3 regions of the Roseateles aquae genome follow, and region 1 is predicted to be linked to each of the others. Evidence: predicted binding sites of a transcription regulator. Region 1 holds the regulator's gene; each other region holds the start of a gene.
The links. The regulator HrcA, encoded in region 1, represses chaperone genes, less so after heat shock. The targets are predictions, from matches to a motif close to TTAGCACTCNNNNNNNNNGAGTGCTAA.
Positions count from the first base shown of each region.

Region 2: the regulator HrcA is predicted to act here: its motif matches at 2,803-2,829, upstream of RQP53_RS15005 (co-chaperone GroES).
Region 3: the regulator HrcA is predicted to act here: its motif matches at 5,136-5,162, upstream of rpoH (RNA polymerase sigma factor RpoH).

Region 1 is NZ_JAVXZY010000005.1:42,141-49,533, forward strand. Features, by position in the region: gene recN (DNA repair protein RecN) at 1-1,415, opposite strand, end outside; gene RQP53_RS13150 (NAD kinase) at 1,452-2,327, opposite strand; gene hrcA (heat-inducible transcriptional repressor HrcA) at 2,479-3,498, shown strand; tRNA gene RQP53_RS13160 (tRNA-Ile) at 3,605-3,681, shown strand; gene RQP53_RS13165 (ABC-three component system protein) at 4,035-5,009, shown strand; gene RQP53_RS13170 (ABC-three component system middle component 6) at 4,996-5,220, shown strand; gene RQP53_RS13175 (DUF2326 domain-containing protein) at 5,211-6,938, shown strand; gene RQP53_RS13180 (replication endonuclease) at 6,939-7,393, opposite strand, start outside.
Region 2 is NZ_JAVXZY010000006.1:46,455-53,847, forward strand. Features, by position in the region: gene gshA (glutamate--cysteine ligase) at 41-1,540, shown strand; gene RQP53_RS15000 (transporter) at 1,645-2,685, shown strand; gene RQP53_RS15005 (co-chaperone GroES) at 2,938-3,228, shown strand; gene groL (chaperonin GroEL) at 3,415-5,061, shown strand; gene RQP53_RS15015 (DUF1631 family protein) at 5,191-7,185, shown strand; gene RQP53_RS15020 (patatin-like phospholipase family protein) at 7,203-7,393, shown strand, end outside.
Region 3 is NZ_JAVXZY010000008.1:115,198-122,590, reverse strand. Features, by position in the region: gene ychF (redox-regulated ATPase YchF) at 1-1,006, shown strand, start outside; gene RQP53_RS18220 (CHASE domain-containing protein) at 1,216-4,401, shown strand; gene RQP53_RS18215 (chemotaxis protein CheW) at 4,497-5,003, shown strand; gene rpoH (RNA polymerase sigma factor RpoH) at 5,211-6,128, shown strand; gene RQP53_RS18205 (SCO family protein) at 6,210-6,821, opposite strand; gene cyoE (heme o synthase) at 6,823-7,393, opposite strand, start outside.

The DNA.
Region 1 (7,393 bases):
GTTTCGGCCACGGCGCCGCCGACGCCGGCATCGATTTCGTCAAAGATCAACGTGCCGACCCCGGCGCTGGCGCTGCCCAGCTGCTGCTGGCAGGTGGTGACGGCAATCGCCAGCGCAATCCGCGACAGCTCGCCGCCCGAGGCCACCTTGGCCAGTGGGCGCGGCGTGCTGCCCGCATGGCCGGCGACCAGGAACTCGGCCGACTCCATGCCAAAGCTCTGTGGCTGCTCCTGCGCCAACAGCGCGATCTCGAAGCTGCCGCCGGCCATGCCCAGCTGCTGCATCGCCTGGGTCACGGCCGATGCCAGGCGCGGCGCGGCCTCGGCACGCACGCTGCTCACGCGCTTGGCCTCGCGCTCATAGGCACGGGCCGCCTGCTGCAGCGCGGCTTCGAGTGCGGCCAGATCGCTGGCGGCATCCAGCGCGGCCAGCTCGTTCTTCCATTCCTGATGCAGGGCCGGCAGTTCGGCGGCCTGACGGCGGTAGCGCCGCGCCAACGCCATCCAGGCTGACAGCCGTTCGTCCAGCTGCTGCAGGCGCTGCGGGTCCATGTCCTCGCCATGCAGATAGGCGCCCAGCGTGTGGGCGGCGTCCTGCAGCTGGGCCTGGGCGCCGAGCAGCGCGTCGACCGCCTGCTGCAGCCGCGGGTCGTAGTCCAGCACCGCCTGCAGGCCCTCGATGGCGCGCTGGGTCAGGTCTTCGGCATTGGCCTCGCCCTCGCTGAGCAGCTCGACGGCGCTGCGCGCGCCATCCATCAGCGATTGCGCATGCGAGAGGCGCTGGTGCTCGCTGCTCAGCTCTTCCCATTCATCGGCGCCGGGCGCCAGGCGCTCGATCTCACCCAGCTGCCAGGCCAGGCGCTCACGCTCGCGGGCCAGTTCGCCCTGGCGTTGCTGGGCGCCGGCCAGGGCCTCGCTGGCCTGCTTCCAGGCGGCGTGAGTGCGGGCCAGTGGCGCAGTGTCCAGCTCGGCATAACTGTCCAGCAGCGCGCGCACGGCGGCCGGGCGGGTCAGGCCTTGCCAGGCATGCTGGCCGTGGATGTCCAGCAGGCTGTCGGCCAGTTCGCGCAGCTGCGCCACCGTGGCGGCGCCGCCATTGATCCAGGCGCGGCTCTTGCCCTGGGCGTCGATCACGCGGCGCAAGAGCAGGGTGTCGGCCTCGGCGTCGAAGCCGGCTTCGTCCAGCCAGGGGCGCAGTGCCTCGGGGCGGTCGAACTCGGCGCAGATCTCGGCGCGGGCGGCCTGTTCGCGCACCACGCCGGCATCGCCGCGGCTGCCCAGCGCCAGTTGCAGCGCGTCGATCAGGATCGATTTGCCGGCGCCGGTCTCGCCGGTCAGCACGGCAAAGCCGCCGCTGAAGTCCAGCTCCAGCTCGGGCACGATGACGAAATCTCGCAGGCTCAGTCGCCTCAGCATAGGGGCCTCAACACAGTCTTTTTAGTGGCCGGGCGCTCAGGACACGCCCTCGTACCAGCGCAGCTTGCGCCGCAGCGTGGCGTAATAGCTCCAGCCGGTGGGATGCAGAAAGCAGACCTTGTGCGCCGAGCGACGCACGGTGATGCGGTCGCCGTGCAGCAGGCTGGCCAGGCTTTGCATATCGAAGTTCACACTGGCATCGCGGCCGGCGACGATCTCCATGCGCACCTCGCCCAGGTCCGGCAGCACGATGGGCCGGTTGGACAGCGTGTGCGAGGCAATCGGCACCAGCAGCCAGCCGGCGATGCTGGGGTGCAGGATGGGCCCGCCGGCCGACAGCGCATAGGCAGTCGAGCCGGTGGGCGAGGCGACGATGACGCCATCGGCGCGCAGATTGGCGACGAACTCATCGCCGACGTCGACCTTCAGCTCCACCATGCCGGCGGTAGCGCCGCGGCTGACCACCACATCGTTGAGCGCCAGGCCTTCGAAGATCACCCGCTCGTCGCGCCAGACCGCGCCTTCCAGCATCGCGCGGTGCTCCATCTCGTAGTCGCCGGCCAGGATGGGCGCCAGCGCCTCGCGGAAGCGTTCGATGGAGATGTCGGTGATGAAACCCAGCCGGCCCTGGTTGATGCCCACCAGCGGCGTGCCATGGCGCGCAATCTCGCGGGCAAATCCCAGCATGGTGCCGTCGCCACCGACGACGATGGCCAGATCGCAGGCGCCGCCCATCTCGTCGTGGCTGAGGGTGTCGTAGGCGCTGATGCCGGTGCTCTCGGCCGTCTCGCGCTCAAGCGACACGTCCAGGCCTTGCCCGGTCACAAATTCGGCTATTTCTTCAAGCACCGGGCGTATGCCCCTGGCCTGATGCTTGCCCACGATCGCTACATGTCGGAAACGCTTGGCCATGCGAAGAATTACACCACAGCACTATGAAGCTTTGGCGGCGCTGGGCGGGGCCGTGAAAGAGCGGTGAAAGGCCTCGTCCTGACTAGGGCTTGCCCTCAAAGCGCGCCGCTGGACCCAATGCCACCGGCTGCATGTCCTTACAATCCCCAACATGCTCGACGAGCGATCCAAATCACTGCTGAAAACCCTGGTCGAACGCTATATCGCGGACGGCCAGCCCGTGGGTTCGCGCACGCTGTCCAAGGCCTCGGGCCTGGAGCTGTCGCCGGCCACGATTCGCAATGTGATGGCCGATCTGGAGGAGCTGGGCCTGATTGCCAGCCCGCACACCAGCGCCGGCCGCATCCCCACCGCGCGCGGCTACCGCTTGTTCGTGGACACCATGCTGACGGCACAGCCCGGCCTGCTGGGCGTGGACCCCCGGCCGATCGAAACCCAGCTGCAGCCCGACCAGCCGCAGCGCGTGATCGCCAGCGCGGCCCATCTGCTGTCGAATCTGTCGAACTTTGTTGGCGTGGTCACCGCGCCGCGCAAGCCCAGCGTCTTTCACCACATCGAATTCCTGCGCCTGGGCGAACGCCGGGTGCTGGTGATCCTGGTCTCGCCCGATGGCGATGTGCAGAACCGGGTCATCTTCACCGCTCAAGACCTGAACCAGGCCGAGCTCGCCGAGGCCAGCAACCGCCTCAATGCCCATTACGCCGGCCTCAGCCTGGAGGCGGTGCGCGAGCGGCTCAAGAGCGAGGTTGATGCGCTGCGCGGCGAGATCGGCGTGCTGATGAGCGCCGCCGTGCAGGCCGGCACCGAGGCGATGGAGCAGGAAGAAGAGCGCGTCGTCATCTCCGGCGAGCGCAATCTGCTGACGGTGCAGGACTTCAACAACGATATGGGCAGCCTGCGCCGCCTGTTCGAGATGTTCGAGCAAAAGACCCAGCTGATGCGCCTGCTCGACGTCTCCAGCCGTGCCGAAGGCGTGCGCATCTATATCGGCGGCGAAAGCCAGGTCGTGCCCTTCGAGGAACTGTCCATCGTCTCCGCGCCCTATGAGGTCGACGGCCAGATCGTCGGCACCCTGGGCGTGATCGGCCCCACCCGCATGGCCTACGAACGGATGATCCAGATCGTCGACATCACCTCGCGCATGGTCAGCAACGCGCTGAGCCAGAAGTAAGCAAGTCGGCGCTGCTGTTCAAGGCACGCGCTCCAGCCCTATACAATCCGCGCTCCCGGCTCCCCGCCGGGCTTCACTGTCGGCGCCGCCCTGGCGCCGGACACGGGGGCCGTTAGCTCAGTTGGTTAGAGCAGAGGACTCATAATCCTTTGGTCACAGGTTCAAGTCCTGTACGGCCTACCAATTAAATCAAGGACTTACGACTGTTTTTCCCAACCTGGGCGACGGCCGAGTGACTCATGTAGCCACCGTGTAGCCAAGAGTCCTGCGCTTGGCGGCGCCTTGGGCTACGCCACATTGCAGGCGCAAAAGTTGCCCGCCGGAAGCGCCAACCCAACCGCGTTAGTACATTGCCCACTGTTAAACACCAGTCGGCCGCGTCAGCATATGCTCGGCGCGTGAAGAGCGACGGCGGCAGTCCGGGCCTACTCGGTTCGGCCTCTGCTTGGCTGCGCATCTTCAGCGCTAAACGACTTGCTATGAGTGCGGAAAGCACGAGTAAGTGCAGAAGGGTAGAAAGGGAGGGGAGGTGAGTTATGCAGAGTAAGGCCTATTTCGATCTTTGTACGAGAAAGCTAGCTGTCCTTGCGACTGAGGTCGAATTGCGAGGGAGCGTCAACATCTTGGATGTTCACGTGCACTGTGAGGATTTCTACGCACGCTTTCTCAATCTGTTGTTCGGCTACTCGCTGACCAATATGAATGCGACGCAACAGAATTCGGCCGGTATAGATCTGATTGATAAGACAGGAAAAACTGTTCTTCAAGTCTCTTCAACTGCCGCCTTCGACAAGGTTCAAACAGCGCTCTCGCACGCAAAGCTTACTGGGCTAAAAGGTTATCGTTTCAAATTTGTTTCGATATCTAAGGATGGGAGCGATTTGAGGAAGAAGGTCTTTAACAATCCGCATGGGCTGAACTTTTCGCCCGTTGACGACATCATCGACCTAAAAAGTATTACGGCTATCTTGTTGCACTCTGCGCCAAGTAAGCTGCAGCAAATCTACTCGTTCTTGCATGAGGAATTGCCTCTCAGCGAGGTTGAGCCACCGTCTGAAACAAATATTGCTGCGCTAATAAATATTCTTTGCGCAGAGGATCTTAGTCCACAAGCTCAAAGCGGCTCACCAATTCCATTTTCAATTGATGACAAACTCGTCTTCAATAACTTGGTTGTTGCAGCTGAATTGGTTGAAACTTACGCGGTCTATCAGCCGCGAATTGATGCGATTTACGCAAGCTTTGATGCAGCGGGTAGAAACCGGAGCACGTCAGTGCTGAGCGCCTTTCACTCTACATACCTTAAGCTGAAAAAGGATGGGGAAGCGGATGATGACCTCTTCTTCAGCATCATTGAGGCAGTAATGGATGCCGCAAAGAAGAGTGCCAACTACGTCGCGATTTCCGAGGAAGAACTGGAGCTGTGCATTCGGATCTTGGCGGTGGATGCATTCATGAAGTGCCGGATCTTCAAGAGGCCCCCAAAGGTGACAGCCCATGCTTCTGCCTAAGGACGTTCATCCCGAAAATAGCCTCTATTTCAATGGGGCATATATTATTCAGGCGCTATCTGGCGGCAAATCGATGGGGTTTATGGATTTGTATCTTGCCACGCGAGAGTTGCGTGATATGCCGATTGCCATTTTTGTCTTGGCGCTTGATTGGTTGTTTTTGGCAACCGTCGTGCATGATCAAAGCGGGAATATAGAGCTATGTTCCTAAAGTCGTTGCGCATTGAAGGGAAGGGCGGGCTCATTCGTCATATTAAGTTCCATGCGGGCTTAAATCTTATCGTTGACGAGACCCCGACTGACGACGCGGAGGCCACCGGCAACAACGTAGGTAAGACTACGGTGCTAATGCTGATTGATTTTTGCCTAGGAGCTAGTGCGAAGGGGATTTATACCGATCCTGAGACGAAGAAAAATGAGGATCCGGTGGTTAAGGACTTTCTCATAAACAATGAGGTCCTTGTCTCTTTGACTTTGACGTCAGATCTTGCTGACCAATTTGCTGTCGAGACCATCATTGAACGAAATTTCTTGTCCCGTAGTAAGCACATTCGTCGAATTAATGGGCAGCAGCTTACAGAACAGGCGTTCGAGGAGTATCTGACCAATCAGCTTTTTCCTGGTCATTTCGGCAAAAAGCCTACCTTTGGTCAAATCACCTCTCATAATATTCGATATAAAGATCTTAGTGTTAGCAACACACTGAAGACGCTGAATAGCTTTACTAGGGATGACGAGTACGAAACTCTCTACCTGTTCCTGCTGGGTTGCAATTTCGACAATGGCGATGCGAAGCAAAACTTGCTTGCGAGCATCCGAGCGGAAGCAAGTTTCAAGGCGCGACTAGAAAGCAAGCAAACTCGTTCTGCTTATGAGGCTTCGCTTGCGTTGCTTCAGAACGACATAGAACGTTTGAATGCTCATCGAGCAAATTTCAATACAAATCCAAACTTTGAAAATGACCTTCAGACTTTGGATAAAGCCCGCTATCAGATCAGTCTGGTAAGTTCTAAGATCAGCCGCCTTAACTTGCGGAAGGATCTAATTCAGGAAGCAATTCGGGAAATCAATTCCGGCGCCGCCAACATTGACGTGCGCCAGCTTGAATTGCTATACAAGCAGGTATCTGACAGCCTAGGAGCAGTAAGTCGCTCTTTTGCGGAGCTAGTAACATTCCACAATCGCATGATTGGGGAAAAGGCAAAGTACATTGAAAAAGATTTGCCAAAAATAGTTGCTGAGCTTGAAGTCAACAATGAAAAACTTCAAGACCTTTTGAAGGTAGAAAAGAATCTCTCGGCAAAGCTCTCAAAAACTGGCTCCTTTGAATCGCTAGAGCGAATCATTGTTGCGCTCAACGAAGCTCACCGAAAAAAAGGCGAGTACGAAGCAATAATTGATCAAATCACCCGATCTGAGAAGACTTTGGCGGGCTTTATGGGTGACCTTGAGAAGATTGATGATCGGTTGTTTTCAGAGGAATTTGAAGCCGAAATTCAGCAGCAGGTCAATAAGTTCAACGAGTTCTTTGCGAGTATTTCGAGAGAGCTCTACGGCGAAGAATATGCTCTGAAATTTGATCCTGCGGTGACCAAGACGGGGCAGAAGGTCTATAAGTTCAGCGCTTTCAACACAAATTTCAGTTCTGGAAAAAAGCAGGGCGAGATCACTTGTTTTGATATTGCATATACGCTTTTTGCAGATGCTGAGGGCATTCCTTGTTATCACTTCCTTCTAAATGATAAGAAGGAGCTTATGCATGACAATCAGCTTGTGAAGATCGCGCATCTCGTTCATAGAGAGAAAAAGCACACGCAATTTGTGGCGTCAATTCTGCGAGACAAACTGCCTGCGGAGCTAAATCAGGAGCACTATTTCGTTGTTCGTCTTTCTCAGGCAGAAAAGCTGTTCAAAATTGAACAGGCCTGACTAGGGAAACTCTCCCGCCGCAGAGTGCATGCGACATGTAGCTTGGTCCTGATCGGCATAGGGCTTGAACTTAGGTGGCCCAGAAATAGAAAGAGGCTCGGCCGCGTCGCCCTTCGTACAGTTATTGACACGAGTCCAAGGCGAAGCCGGCTGCGCCGTCTCCGCGATCTGGCTGCGCCAGTCGAAGCGGCGGACTTTGGGCCGCTCGATGCTCCAAACATGCCATACGGACTCGACCAACCAGGTGCGCAAAGGCTGGCCCTGTTCTAGCGTTGCTGTGCCGACAGTCTCGATACCGTAAGGACGGGGCTGCATGGCGTCGCCATATCGGCCCAAGCCATCGGGCGCGCGCTTGGCGAGCTTGATGCAGGCCTCGCGCCCAATGCCCATGCCTCCCTGGGCGCGGCAGTAGTCGTCCCAGGCCACAGTCTCCCGCTCGTCGCCATCGTGTTGAA
Region 2 (7,393 bases), on a different contig from region 1:
GGAGCGGCTGAGCGCGCTGGACGGCGCACGCCTGCAGGCGATGCGCCGCGGTGTCGAGAAGGAAAGCCTGCGTGCGCTGGCCGATGGCTCGCTGGCCCTGACGCCGCATCCGAGCGCTCTGGGCTCGGCCCTGACTCACCCCTGGGTGACCACCGATTTCAGCGAATCGCAGCTGGAACTGATCACCGGCGTGCATCCCAGTGCCGAGGCCTGCGAGCTGGAACTGCATGAGATCCATCGCGCCGTGGCCCAGGCGCTGGCGCAGGCCCAGGGCAGCGGCGAGATGATGTGGGCCTCCAGCATGCCCTGCGTGCTGCCCACCGACGAGACGATCCCGCTGGGCCGCTACGGCAGCTCCAATATCGGCCGTGCCAAGAGCGTCTACCGCATGGGCCTGGGCCATCGCTATGGCCGGCGCATGCAGACCATCTCGGGCATTCACTACAACTGGTCGATGCCGGGCATCAGCAGCGACGAGTATTTCGGCCTGATCCGCAATTTCCGCCGCCATTCCTTTTTGCTGCTGGTGCTGTTTGGCGCCTCGCCGGCGCTGTGCTCCAGCTTCGTCGAGGGTCGCGAGCACCAGCTGCAAAGCCTGCAGCACAAGCTGAAGACCCAGCCCTGCGGCAGCCTCTATATGCCGCACGGCACCTCGCTGCGCATGGGCCGGCTCGGCTACCAGAGCGACGCCCAGTCCTCGCTGGCGGTCAGCTACAACCATCTGGCTGGCTATGCCGCCTCGCTGCAGGAGGCGCTCACCCGCCCCTACCCGGCTTACGAGGCGATCGGCATTCGCAATCCGGGCGGCGAGTACAACCAGCTCTCGACCACGCTGCTGCAGATCGAGAACGAGTTCTACGGCACCATTCGGCCCAAGCGCGTGATCAAGAGCGGCGAACGCCCGCTGCATGCGCTGCGCGAGCGTGGCGTCGAGTATGTCGAGGTGCGCTGCATGGACCTGGACCCCTTCGAGCCACTGGGCATCTCGGCGCGGACCATGCGCTTCCTGGATATCTTCCTGCTGCATTGCCTGCTGTCCGACAGCCCCGCCGACACCCCGGCAGAGATCGCGGCCCTGGCGCGCAACCAGCATCTGACGGCCGCACGCGGCCGCGAGCCGGGCCTGCAACTGGAGCGCGGCGACGCGACGGTGCCGCTGATGGACTGGGGTCAGGCCTTGCTGGCCGAATTCACGCCGATTGCCGAGCGCATCGACGCTGCACTCGGCGGCAGCCTCTACCGCGAGGCGCTTGAGCAGGCGCGCGCCAGCCTGGCTGCCCCGGACACCCTGCCCTCGGCCCGGGTGCTGGCGGCCATGCACGCCGCGCACGGCGATTCGCACATCGGCTTCGTGCTGCAGCGCTCTCGCGACACGCAGGCGGCATTGCTCGCCGCACCGCCAGACAGCGCGCTGCGTGAGCGTTTCGCCAATGCGGCGAGCGAATCACTGGCCGAGCAGGCACGAATCGAAGCGGCCGACACCCTGCCGTTCGAGGCCTTCAGGCAGCACTATCTGTCGCCAGCACAGCTTGGCGTCTGACGGAGTGCCAGGACGGCGTCCAAAAAGCTGGTGCTGTCATCCGCGGCAGCATTGTTGTCAGGGAGAATCCGCGCCTGCCCGAATGCCGATGCGAGATCCGCCCGATGACTGCTGCTGCGCCCCGCCCCGCCCCACCCACCAGCTACGGTGCCGATGAGCAGGGCCTGATCTGCGGCTATCGTTTCATCGACGGTGCCGCCGGTGTCGAGATCGACTGCGCCGCCTCACTGGACAGCCTGGCCAGTGCATCAGGGGGCAATGGCTTTGTCTGGCTGCACTTCAACCTCGCCCATGCCGGCGCACTGAGCTGGCTGCACCGCCACAGCGAACTCAGCGAAGACTTCTACCAGGCCTTGCGCGAGGGCTCGCGCTCGACGCGAATCAGCCGCGATGGCGCGGCGGCACTGCAGGCGGTGATCAACGACGTCACCTTCGACTTCAGCTTCGACCCGGAAGACGTGGCCACACTGTGGCTGCATCTGAGCGAACGGCTGGTCATCAGCGCCCGCCACCATCCGCTGCGCTCGGTCGACCGGCTGCGTGCGGCGGTCAAGCGCGGCGACGCGCTGCCTACGCCGGTGGCCCTGCTCGAACACCTGCTGAGTGACCAGGCCGATGAGCTGCAGCACATCGTGCGCAGTGCCAGCGACCGCATCGACGACATCGAGGACGAGATCCTGGCTCGCCGCCAGGCCAGCCACAGTGCCGAGCTGGCGCGGCTGCGCCGGCTGTCGGTGCGCCTGCAGCGGCTGCTGGCACCGGAGCCGGGCGCGCTGCTGCGCGTGATGGCCAACCCGCCTGGCTGGGTCGGCGCCGAGGACAAGGAGCGGTTGCGCCGTGTCAACGAGGAGTTCGCCGTCGTGCTGCGCGATATCGCCTCGCTGCAGGAGCGCATCAAGCTTTTGCAGGAAGAGGCCTCCGCCCAGGTGGCCGAACAGAACAACCGCAGCCTCTTCATCCTGACCATGGTCACCGTGATGGCGCTGCCCATCAATCTGGTGGCTGGCCTGCTGGGCATGAACGTCGGCGGCATTCCGCTGAACGAGCATCCACATGGCTTCTGGCTGGTGCTGCTGCTGATCCTGGGCTTCACCGGACTGCTGGCCTGGCTGGCGATGCGCCGGCTGGCGCCGCGCCGCGCCTGAGGTGCTCCCCGGTGGTCATCGCCGGGCGCAGGCAGCGCTGAGCGCCACCTCGGCACATCAGCTTTTTGCCTGTTGCGGCTCTTGAAACGTCATCTTCCATCCCTATAATGCCTTCTGTTAGCACTCACACCAACCGAGTGCTAACAGCCCGCCACAGCCCCTGGCCGGCGGGCTCAAGCATGTGAAAAGGTGTTGCTCACCTTGACGCAGCACCGATGAATGGCTCAACACCAAGACTCTTTAGGAGATGTGATGAAACTGCGTCCTCTGCACGATCGCGTGATCGTTAAGCGCCTGGAACAAGAAACCAAGACCGCTTCGGGCATCGTCATCCCCGACGCCGCCGCCGAAAAGCCTGATCAGGGCGAAGTGCTGGCCGTGGGTCCTGGCAAGCGCAATGACAAGGGCGACTTCATTGCCCTGAACGTGGCCGTGGGCGACCGCGTGCTGTTCGGCAAGTACTCGGGCCAGACCGTCAAGGTTGATGGTGATGAATTGCTCGTGATGCGCGAAGAAGACCTCTTCGCCGTGGTCGCGAAGTAAAGCTACTGCGCGGCACGCTGGCTGCGTTGGGCGGTGCTCGGGATCCTCACGACCGCGATGGTCGTTCCGGTCCCTGCGCTCCGGCCGCCTTGCCAGCGCACCGCTCGCTACGCTTTCCTTCGCAACCACTGAGCGTTGCAGGTACAGCGTGGCAAGCCCATATCTACTGAATTTGGAGAATTGAACATGGCAGCAAAAGACGTGATCTTCGGTGGCGAAGCCCGTGCTCGCATGGTTGAAGGCGTGAACATCCTGGCCAATGCGGTCAAGGTGACCCTGGGCCCCAAGGGCCGCAATGTGGTGCTCGAGCGCTCTTTCGGCGCCCCCACCGTGACCAAGGACGGTGTGTCCGTGGCCAAGGAAATCGAGCTGAAGGACAAGCTGCAGAACATGGGCGCGCAGATGGTCAAGGAAGTGGCTTCCAAGACCAGCGACAACGCCGGTGACGGCACCACCACCGCCACCGTGCTGGCCCAGGCCATCGTGCGCGAAGGCATGAAGTACGTGGCCGCCGGCATGAACCCGATGGACCTGAAGCGCGGCATCGACAAGGCTGTGCAAGCCCTGGTCGCCGAGCTGAAGAAGGCCTCCAAGGCCACCACCACCTCGAAGGAAATCGCTCAAGTCGGCACCATCTCGGCCAATAGCGATGCCGACGTCGGCCAGATCATCGCCTCGGCGATGGACAAGGTGGGCAAGGAAGGCGTGATCACCGTTGAAGACGGCAAGAGCCTGAACAACGAGCTGGACGTTGTCGAAGGCATGCAGTTCGACCGCGGCTATCTGTCGCCCTACTTCATCAACAACCCCGAGAAGCAAGCCGCGCTGCTGGACAACCCGTTTGTCCTGCTGTTCGACAAGAAGATCTCGAACATCCGCGACCTGCTGCCCACGCTGGAGCAAGTGGCCAAGGCTGGCCGTCCGCTGCTGATCATCGCTGAAGAAGTCGAAGGCGAAGCACTGGCGACCCTGGTGGTCAACACCATCCGCGGCATCCTGAAGGTCGTCGCCGTCAAGGCCCCTGGCTTCGGCGACCGCCGCAAGGCCATGCTGGAAGACATCGCCATCCTGACCGGCGGCAAGGTCATCGCCGAAGAAGTCGGCCTGACCCTGGAGAAGGTCACGCTGGCCGATCTGGGCCAGGCCAAGCGCGTCGAAGTGGGCAAGGAAAACACCACCATCATCGATGGCGCCGGTGCTGCTGCCGACATCGAAGCCCGCGTCAAGCAAGTGCGCATTCAGATCGAAGAAGCGACCAGCGACTACGACCGTGAGAAGCTGCAAGAGCGCGTGGCCAAGCTGGCCGGCGGTGTTGCCGTGATCAAGGTCGGCGCTGCCACCGAAGTCGAAATGAAGGAAAAGAAGGCACGCGTGGAAGACGCGCTGCACGCCACCCGCGCTGCCGTTGAAGAAGGCATCGTGGCTGGTGGTGGCGTGGCCCTGCTGCGCGCCAAGCAAGCTGCTGGCGAGATCAAGGGCGACAACGCCGATCAAGACGCCGGCATCAAGCTGGTGCTGAAGGCCATCGAAGCCCCGCTGCGCGAGATCGTTTACAACGCCGGTGGCGAAGCCTCCGTCGTCGTCAACGCGGTGCTGGCCGGTTCGGGCAACTACGGCTTCAATGCGGCCAACGACACCTACGGCGACATGATCGAAATGGGCATCCTGGACCCGACCAAGGTGACCCGCACCGCGCTGCAAAACGCTGCTTCGGTCGCTTCGCTGATGCTGACGACCGAGTGCATGGTCGCCGAAACGCCGAAGGAAGAAGCTGCCGGCGGCGGCATGCCTGGCGGCATGGGCGGCATGGGCGGCATGGGCATGGACATGTAATGTCAGCCTGAGCTCAGGGGCCTCAAGCCCCGCTCAAGTCAAAAAGGGCCGCTGCAAAGCGGCCCTTTTTGCTTTCTGCAGCTGATGGTTGTCGATTGATAATGCAGCCACCAGACCCAACTATCGCCCATGACGCATACCCCGACGCTGCACTCGCTGGTCGACGAAACCATTGCCTACGTGCCCACGCTGAGCCTGGCAGTGATGAACGAGACCCAGGAGTTGCTCAAGTCCCGGCCACAGCACCATCTGCTGTACGCGGCCTGGTCCAAGCTTCGGGGCCGCTTTGCGCAGGATTTCGAAAACTCACTGCTGCCGCTGCTGCAGGCGGCGCGGCGCGGCGTTGATCCGCTGCAACGCAGCGCGCCCTTGAGCCTGGACAGTTTGAGCCTGGTCGACGAGCACCAGGCGCTGCAGGATGTGGCTGTGGCTCATGTGGTGACCGTGGTCGAAGACCTGAGCAAGTCCGAGCTGCATCAGCTCGGCAACTTCTTCGCCGCCCTGCGAGGCATTGCGCGCCCGCTGAAGAACGACAACCCGCTGCGCGCGGCGCTGTTTGCCCAGGCCCTGAACCGTGCAGCCCAGGCAGTCGATCTGGACGCCGAAGGCCGCTACGCGCTGGTGCGGGTGGCCGCGCAACCACTGGCCGCCGGGCTGCAGCTGCTGTACCGCAGCCTGTGCCAGCATCTGCATGAAGCCCAACTGGCACCGTTGGTGGCCGCCCATGCCAGCGCGGCCAGCGCAAGTGCTGCGGCCAATCTGCACATGCGCCAGTTCAGCAGCTTGAATGCGCCAAACACTTTGGACCGACTGGCCCAGCGCGTTGACGAATTCAATTCGCGGCCGCAGCGGCTCAGCCAGCCCTCGGCACAGATCCTCGGGCCGGCGGTCAACAGCGGCAGCGGCGCCGATCTGCTGTCGCGCCTCTATGACCAGATCCTGGCCGACCCACGGCTGCCGGCGCCGGTACGGCCAATGCTGGCCCGCCTGCAGGTGGCCGTGGCGCGACTGGCGCGCACCGATCTGAGCCTCTTGCGCCGCCAGGATCATCCGACCTGGACACTGCTGAACCGCGTCGCCGCGCACAGCATGGCTTTTGAGCGCGGCGATGACGAGCGGCTGTCCGAGTTTCTGAACTATGTGGCGGAGCAGGTTCAGCGCCTGGTCGAGGCGCCGCTGCTCGGTGCGCACCAGTTCCAGCAGGTGCTCAGTGATGTCGAGGAATTCATCCGCCAACAAGCGGCGCGGCGCAGCCAACGCAGCGCCACCGCGCTGGCTGCACTGGAACGCGAACAGCAGCGCAGCCACTGGCAGCAACTGATCCGCGAGCAGATCAAGGCCCAGCTGCTGGATGCCGCGATCAGCCCGCTGCTGCGCGACTTCCTGAAGAACAGCTGGACCGAGGTGATCGTCCAGGCCATGGTGCTGCAGGGCCGCGATTCGGCCGAGGCCCATGCCCACATCGACCTGGTCGATGAACTGTTGTCCAGCCTGCAAGTGCCTGGCAGCGAAGCGGCCCGCGTGCAGCTGCGCAGCAAGCTGCCCGGCTTGATTGCCAGGCTGGAGCAAGGCATCGATTCGATCGCCCTGCCCGCGACCAAGCGTCAGCAGCTGCTCAACGATTTGATGCAACAGCACGGCCGGGTCTTGCGCGGCCAGCCCGCGGCGGCCCAGCCGGCGCCTGCCCCGGCCCCGCGCCGCGAGCTCAGCCCGGAAGAGCTGCTGCAGCAGCTGCTCAGCGATCGCGAATCACAGGCGCCCTCGCACTGGGCTCGCAACGAGGTCGATCGCGGCCAGCTGCCCACGGTGCCGGTGCAGCTGTACTCGGAGTCCAGCTCGCCCGATGCCCGCGCCGCGGTCGAGGCCTGGATGGACCAGCTGCAACTGGGCCAGTGGTACCACCTGTTCGTGCAGAGCCAGTGGCTCACGGCCCAGATCGCCTGGATCAGCGAAAGCCGGCAATTCTTCCTCTTCGTCGGCCAGGATGCCGACGAACGCCACTCGCTGACGCGCGGGGCCCTGGAGCAGTTGCTTGCCAATGGCCTGATCACTGCGCTGGATGAGCAGAGCCTGGTCGAACGTGCCGTCGACACGCTGATGCAAAACCTCGACGACAAGCTTTGAGCCGCCCGCCCCGCCCCATGCTGCGCTCGGCCTGGCTGCTCGGCCTGTGGGTCGCGCTCTGCCCCTGCCTGGCCCAGACCACCGCCGCTGGCCCCGTGCCACCCGCGCCTGCGGCGGCCGCACCCATCGCGCTGCGGCCCAAGCTGGGCCTGGTGCTGTCGGGCGGCGGCGCCCGTGGCCTGGCCCATATCGGCGTGCTCAAGGTGCT
Region 3 (7,393 bases), on a different contig from region 1:
CGAGAACTACCCTTTCTGCACGATCGAGCCCAATGTCGGCGTCGTCGAACTGCCTGACCCGCGCCTGCAGAAGCTGGCCGAGATCGTCAAGCCCGAGCGCATCCTGCCGGCCATCGTCGAGTTCGTCGATATCGCCGGCCTGGTGGCGGGCGCCTCCAAGGGTGAAGGTCTGGGCAACCAGTTCCTCTCGCACATCCGCGAGACCGACGCCATCGTCAACGTGGTGCGCTGCTTCGAAGACCCGAACGTGATCCACGTCAACGGCAAGGTCGACCCGATTGCCGACATCGAGGTGATCCAGACCGAACTCTGCCTGGCCGACCTCGGCACCGTCGAGAAAAGCCTGCACCGCTACAACAAGGTCGCCCGCGCCGGCGACAAGGAAGCGATTGCGCTGGTCAAGGTGCTGGAGAAGTGCCAGGCCGCGCTGGACCAGGCCAAGCCGGTGCGCACGATCGACTTCAGCAAGGAAGAGCTGGTCATCCTGAAGCCGCTGTGCCTGATCACCGCCAAGCCGGCGATGTTCGTCGGCAATGTGGCCGAAGACGGTTTCGAGAACAACCCCTTCCTGGACCGCCTGAAGGAATACGCCGCCGCCCAGAACGGCCCGGTGGTGGCCATCTGCGCCAAGACCGAGGCCGAGCTGTCCGAGATGAGCGATGAGGACCGCGCCATGTTCCTGGCCGAGATGGGCCAGGACGAGCCCGGCCTGAACCGCCTGATCCGCGCCGGCTTCAGCCTGCTGGGCCTGCAGACCTACTTCACCGCCGGCGTGAAGGAAGTGCGCGCCTGGACCATCCACAAGGGCGACACGGCCCCGCAGGCGGCCGGCGTGATCCACACCGACTTCGAACGCGGCTTCATCCGCGCCCAGACCATTGCCTACGAAGACTTCATCACCTTCAAGGGCGAACAAGGCGCCAAGGATGCCGGCAAGATGCGCGCCGAAGGCAAGGAATACGTCGTCAAGGACGGCGACGTGTTGAACTTCCTGTTCAACGTCTGAGCAATACGTTGATCGCCCGGCGTTTGTGGCGCGCGCGGCGAAAACCAAGGGCCGCCGCTGATGCCGCGGCCTTTTCTTTGCGTGTAGGCTCTGCTGATCTTCACGACTAGCTCGGCCGCCCGCTCGAACGGGACTTGTGCGGCCCTTTGGCGCCCATGCCCGCGACTCACGCACCCACACCCGCCGCCGTGGCGGATGACGCACATGCAGTGCATCCCACCGCACTGCCGCTCTCTCAGGCCAGACCGGCCAGCCGGCGTCGCTGGGCAGCGCGGCTGACCTTCCTCTATCTGGGCTACACCCTGCTCGGCTGGCTGTCGCTGCGGCTGAGCATTCCGCCCGACTACGCCGCGCCGCTGTTCCCGGCCGCCGGCCTGGCGCTGACCGGCATGCTGTGCTGGGGCCGCCGCGCCGCGCCGGCGGTATTCCTGGGCTCGCTGACCATCAATCTGCTGCTCAGCCACGAACGCGGTCAGACCGCCTGGTTGACGCCGTTGGCCATTGCGCTGGGCGCCACGGCGCAGTCCTGGGTGGGCACCAATCTGGTCCGCCGCCATGTCAGCCGCCCACTCTTGCTCAGTGAGCCGCGAGACCTGGGCCGCTTCTATCTGTTCGGTGCCGGGCTGGCCTGCCTGATCAGCCCCAGCATCGCCGTGACGGCGCTGCGCCTGGCCGGCACGATTCCGGCCGAAGGCGCGCTGGGGACCTGGACCAGCTGGTGGATGGGCGACACCCTGGGCGTGCTGATCGGTGCGCCGATCGCGCTGAGCCTGCTGGCCCGGCCCCGCGAGGTCTGGTGGCCCCGGCGACTGACCGTGGGCCTGCCCATGCTGCTGGCCACACTGATGATGGCCTATGCCACCAGCCTGGTGCTGGACTGGAACTACCAGCAGGCACGTCACAGCTTCGAGCGCGATGCCGAACGCGCTGCCGCCAGTTTTGAAGCGGCGCTGCGCCTGCCGCTGATGGATGTTGAGGCGGCCCGGGCACTGCTCAGCGTCAATCCGCAGCTGGGCCGGCAGGACTTCCGCCGTGCACTGGGCAATCGCATCGGTGAGGCCGGCCCCTTGCAATCGCTGGGCTGGGCACAACTGGTGTCGCGCCAGCAACTGCCGGGCTTTGATCAGCAGGCCCAGGCCGATGGCCTGCCCGGCTTTATTGCTCACGACCGCCAGCGTCCTGGTGATCATCGCAGCATGCCTGAAGAAGCCATGCTGGCCGTGCGCCTGGTTGAACCGCAGCTGCGCAATGGCGCGGTGCTGGGCATCAATCTGCGCTCCATCCCCGCAGCGCGGGCCGCACTGGCCCTGGCCGAGTCCACCGGCCAGCCCGCCGCGACGCCGGCACTGACCTTGGCGGGCGAAGGCCCCGACGCCATGGCCGTGCTGCTGTTCCAGGCCGTCTACCGTGGCGAGCCGGTCAATCGCGACGAGCGGCTGGCGGCGCTGCAAGGCGTAGCCTTTGCCGCCATCCGCCCCGAGCAACTGCTGCGCGCCCAGGCCAACAGCCTGCCCGGCCATCTGCGTCTGTGCCTGATCGACAACGATCCGCAGGCCGCCCAACGCCGGCTGGCGGGCAACCGCGGTTGCGAGAGCCTGCCCGACGCGATGCCGGTGAAGAGCAAGATGATCAGCGTCGGCGCCCGGCAATGGCAGATCGACGTCTACCCGGCCAGCGGCGGCCTGCAGGGCCAGGCCGGCAACAGCCTGCCCTTTGCGCTCGTCGGCCTGGCCAGCACTGCCCTGCTGGGGGCATTGCTGCTGATCATCACCGGCCGCGCGCAGCGCATCGCCACGCTGGTGGCCGAGCGCACGGCCCAGCTCAAGAGCGAAGTCGAGCAGCGCGAGCAGGCCTCGCTGGCCCTAAAGGACCGTGAACAGCGCCTGCGCAATGTGCTGGACAACGCCCCCATCGGCGTCGTCTTCACCGATCTGCAGGACCACGCGCTCGGCGCCAACCCCTATTTCTGCCGCCTGCTCGGCTATGACGCCGACACGCTGCTCAAGCAGCGCATGCTGGATCTGACCCATCCGGACGACCGCGCCGAGGACGAGCGCTTGATGGCCGCCTTGATCAGCGGCGAAATCCCGATGTACCAGCGCCTCAAGCGCTATATCGGCCGCCATGGCCAGATCGTCCGTGCCCGGGCGCTGGTGACGGTGCTGCGTGATGCCCAGGGCCAGGTCTACAACCTGGTCGGCGTGGTCGAAGATATCGCCGAGCGGCTCAAGCTCCAGGAGCTGGAACAGGCCCGCGAACATGCCGAGGCCGCCAGCCAGGCCAAAAACGAGTTCCTCTCGCGGATGAGCCATGAGCTGCGCACGCCGCTGAACGCGATGCTGGGCTTTGCCCAGCTGCTGGAGCTCGACCGCGAGCCGCCGCTGAGCCAGCGGCAAGAGGGCTGGGCCGCGCAGATCCAGCTGGCCGGCTGGCATCTGCTGGACATGATCAACGACACACTGGACCTGTCGCGCATCGAATCCGGCGACCTGCGCCTGGAGTTGCAGCCCTTGCATGTGCCAACGATGCTGGACGAGGTGCAGGCCCTGGTCGAGAGCGATGCTGCCGTTCGCGGCATCAGCTTTGCGCGGGTGCTGGCGCCGCAGGGCCTGTGGATGCGCGGCGATCCAACGCGCGTCAAGCAGGTGCTGATCAATCTGCTCAGCAATGCGATCAAGTACAACCTGGAAGATGGCCGCGTTGAGCTAGGTAGCCGGCTCGATGAGAACGGCATGCTGGAGCTCACCGTCACCGACACCGGCATGGGCATGAGCCCCGAGCAGCTGGCCCAGCTGTTCCAGCCCTTCAACCGCCTGGGCCGCGAGCACAGCGAGATCGAAGGCACCGGCATCGGCCTGGTGATCAGCAAGCGGCTGGCCGAAGCCATGGGCGGCAGCCTGAGCGCCGAAAGCGAATTCGGCCAGGGTTCCAGCTTTGTGCTGCGTCTGCCGCTGGCCGAGGCACCGGAGCCGGGCCAGCGGCCGGCCGCGCCGCCGGCGCCGCTACCCGTAGCAGCGCTGCAGAAGCGCCGGCTGATCTATGTTGAAGACAACGCCACCAATGCCGAAGTGATGCGCGGCATGCTCAGCCAGCGCAGCGATCTGCAGATGGAACTCTGCGTCGACATGCAAAGCGGCCTGGAACGCATCCTGGAAGCGCAGCCGGACCTGGTGCTGCTCGATCTGCAACTGCCGGATGGCGATGGCCTCAGCCTGCTGCGCGAACTGCGCGCCGCCGGCGCCAGCATGCCCATCATCATGGTGTCAGCCAATGCGGTGGCCGAGCAGATCGAGGCCTGCCTGGCGGCCGGTGCCCAGCACTACCTGACCAAGCCGGTCGAACTGCGTGAACTCTTGCACCTGCTGGATGAGTTGCTGCCAGCCCACCCGCAATGAAAAACGGCCTGACAGCGGCCAGATCAACGCTTGACTTCGGTCTGGACTGTGCACAATAGCCCCATCCGCCATGGCTTCATAACGATTCGACCGCGATGACTTCGACTGAACTGGCCCCAAGCTCCAACGCCGGCGCCCTGGTCACCACCAGCGCCGCCAAGAACGACTCGCAGCAGTTCCTGACCTTCAGAATAGGCGCCGAGGAATACGGCATCGACATCCTGAAAGTGCAGGAAATCCGCTCCTACGAGGCGCCCACCCGCATCGCCCATGCGCCGCCCTTCGTCAAGGGTGTCGTCAATCTGCGCGGCGTCATCGTGCCCATCGTGGATCTGCGCCTGCGCCTGGGCTGCACGGCCGAATACACCAGCTTCACCGTCGTTGTCGTGCTGAACGTCTGCGGCCGTGTTGTCGGCATCGTCGTCGACTCGGTCTCCGATGTGCTGGAAATGGCCCCTGGCACGATCAAGGAGCCGCCGGAGATCAGCGCTTCGATCGATACCCGCTTCGTCACCGGCCTGGGCAAGGTCAACGAACGGATGCTCATCCTGCTGGACATCGAAGGCATGGTCGGCAGCCCCGATTTCGGCCTGATCGACTGATCGTCCAGGCCTGGCAAGCCCGATTTCGCGCTTGCGGCACCCAGCTTTCGTCCTTGCCCCACATCGGCAAGTTAGTGACTGCACTCGCCGAGAGCTCCGCCAGCCTTGGCGATTTTTTCAGCCTGCTGACTGTTAGCACTCATTCAAAGAGAGTGCTAATATTGCCGTGTTGAGGCTCGCAGCCTCGCTCTACACGAGAAACACGCCATGTCCACGCCAACCGCCCTGACCGTACGCGATCCCTGGGCCATGCTGCCCTCGCTGGGCAATCTGGATGCGTACATCTCTGCCGTCAACCGTCTGCCGATGCTGACGCCCGACGAAGAACAAAGCTTCGCCCGTCGCCTGCGCGAGAACGGCGATCTCGAATCCGCCGGCCGGCTGGTGCTCTCGCATCTGCGCCTGGTGGTCTCGATCTCACGCCAATACCTTGGCTACGGCCTGCCGCAGGGCGACCTGATCCAGGAAGGCAATGTCGGTCTGATGAAGGCCGTCAAGCGCTACGACCCTGACCAGGGCGTGCGTCTGGTGTCCTATGCCATGCACTGGATCAAGGCCGAGATTCACGAATACATCCTGCGCAACTGGCGCATGGTCAAGGTCGCCACCACCAAAGCGCAGCGCAAGCTGTTCTTCAATCTGCGCTCGATGAAGCACAGCCTAAAGGAAGATGCCGCCGAGGGCCAGACCCACCGCAATACGCTGAGCGCCGCCGAGGTCGACCACGTCGCCCGCGAGCTCAATGTGAAGCGCGAGGAAGTGCTGGAGATGGAAACCCGGCTGTCCGGCGGCGATGTCGCCCTGGAGCCGCAGACCGATGACGACGGCGAAAGCTTTGCGCCCATCGCCTATCTGGCCGACGACAGCCAGGAACCCACCCGCGTGATCGAGGCGCGCAGCCGCGATGCGATGTCTGGCGACGGCATCACCCGTGCACTGGCGGTGCTCGACGAGCGCAGCCGTCGCATCGTCGAAGAGCGCTGGCTCAAGGTGAACGACGACAGCTCGGGCGGCATGACGCTGCATGAGCTGGCCGCCGAATACGGTGTCTCCGCCGAGCGCATCCGCCAGATCGAGGTGGCCGCGATGAAGAAGATGAAAAAGGCACTGGTCGAGACCGCCTGAGGCGCGTACCCCGCCTGCAACACGAAACGGCCCCGCGGGGCCGTTTTTCACTGGGTTTCAGGCGATGCAGCAGCCTGGCGCTCAGGCCTTTTCAGCCAACAGCAGCTTGATATCGTCCATCAGCGCCTGTGCACCAGCACCATAGCGCTCGAACAGCCGCACCCGGCCTTGCGCGTCGAAGACAAAGCTCGCCGCCGTGTGGTCCATGGTGTAGCTGTCTTCGGTCTTGCCCGGCACCTTGGCGTAATAGACCTTGAACTCGCGCGCGGCCTCCTTCAGCTGCTCGGCACTGCCACGCAGGGCCACGAAGCTGGGATCGAAACTGGCCAGATAGGCCCTCAGCAACTCGGCCGTGTCACGCTCGGGATCGATGGTGACAAACAGCCCCTGCACCCGTTCGCCATCGGCGCCCAAGGCCTTCTTGACCTGGGCCAGCTCCGCCATCGTCGTCGGGCACACGTCCGGGCATTGGGTGTAGCCAAAGAACACCACGACGATCTTGCCTTTGAAGTCACCCAGGCTGCGCGGCTTGCCATCGATATCAGGCAGGTTCAGCGTGCTGGCATAGCTTGCGCCGCTCAGGTCCACGCCTTTGTAGGCCGGCTTGGCCGACTCGCCCAGACCCAGCTTGTCACAGCCACTGAGCAGCGTGGCCAGTGCAGGCGCCAGCAGGAAGTTGCGTCTTGTGCTCATCTCATTGCGTCCAGGGCAGCAGGTAATGATCCAGCAGCAAGGCCGCGAACAGCAGGGACAGGTGCAGGATGGAGAAACGGAAGGTCTTGCGCGCCAGCTGGTCCGAGTAGTCGCGCCAGAGCTGCCAGGCATAGGCACAGAAGCCCAGACCCAGGATCAGCGCACTGATCAGATAGACCCGGCCGCTCATGCCGGTCAGGAAGGGCAGCAGCGTGGCTGCCAGCAAAATCCAGGTGTAGAGAAAAACCTGCAGCCGGGTGAAGTCGGAGCCATGCGTCACCGGCAGCATCGGCAGACCGGCGCGGGCATAGTCTTCGGTGCGGTACAGCGCCAGCGCCCAGAAATGCGGCGGTGTCCAGAGGAAGATGATCAGGCACATCATCAGCGCCTCGGGGCCGACCTCGCCGCGCAGCGCCGCCCAGCCGAGCACCGGCGGCATGGCGCCAGAGGCACCGCCGATGACGATGTTCTGTGGTGTCATCGGCTTCAGGATGACGGTGTAGATGATGGCGTAGCCGACGAAGGTGGCGAAGGTCAGCCACATCGTCAGCGGATTGACCCAGACATAGAGC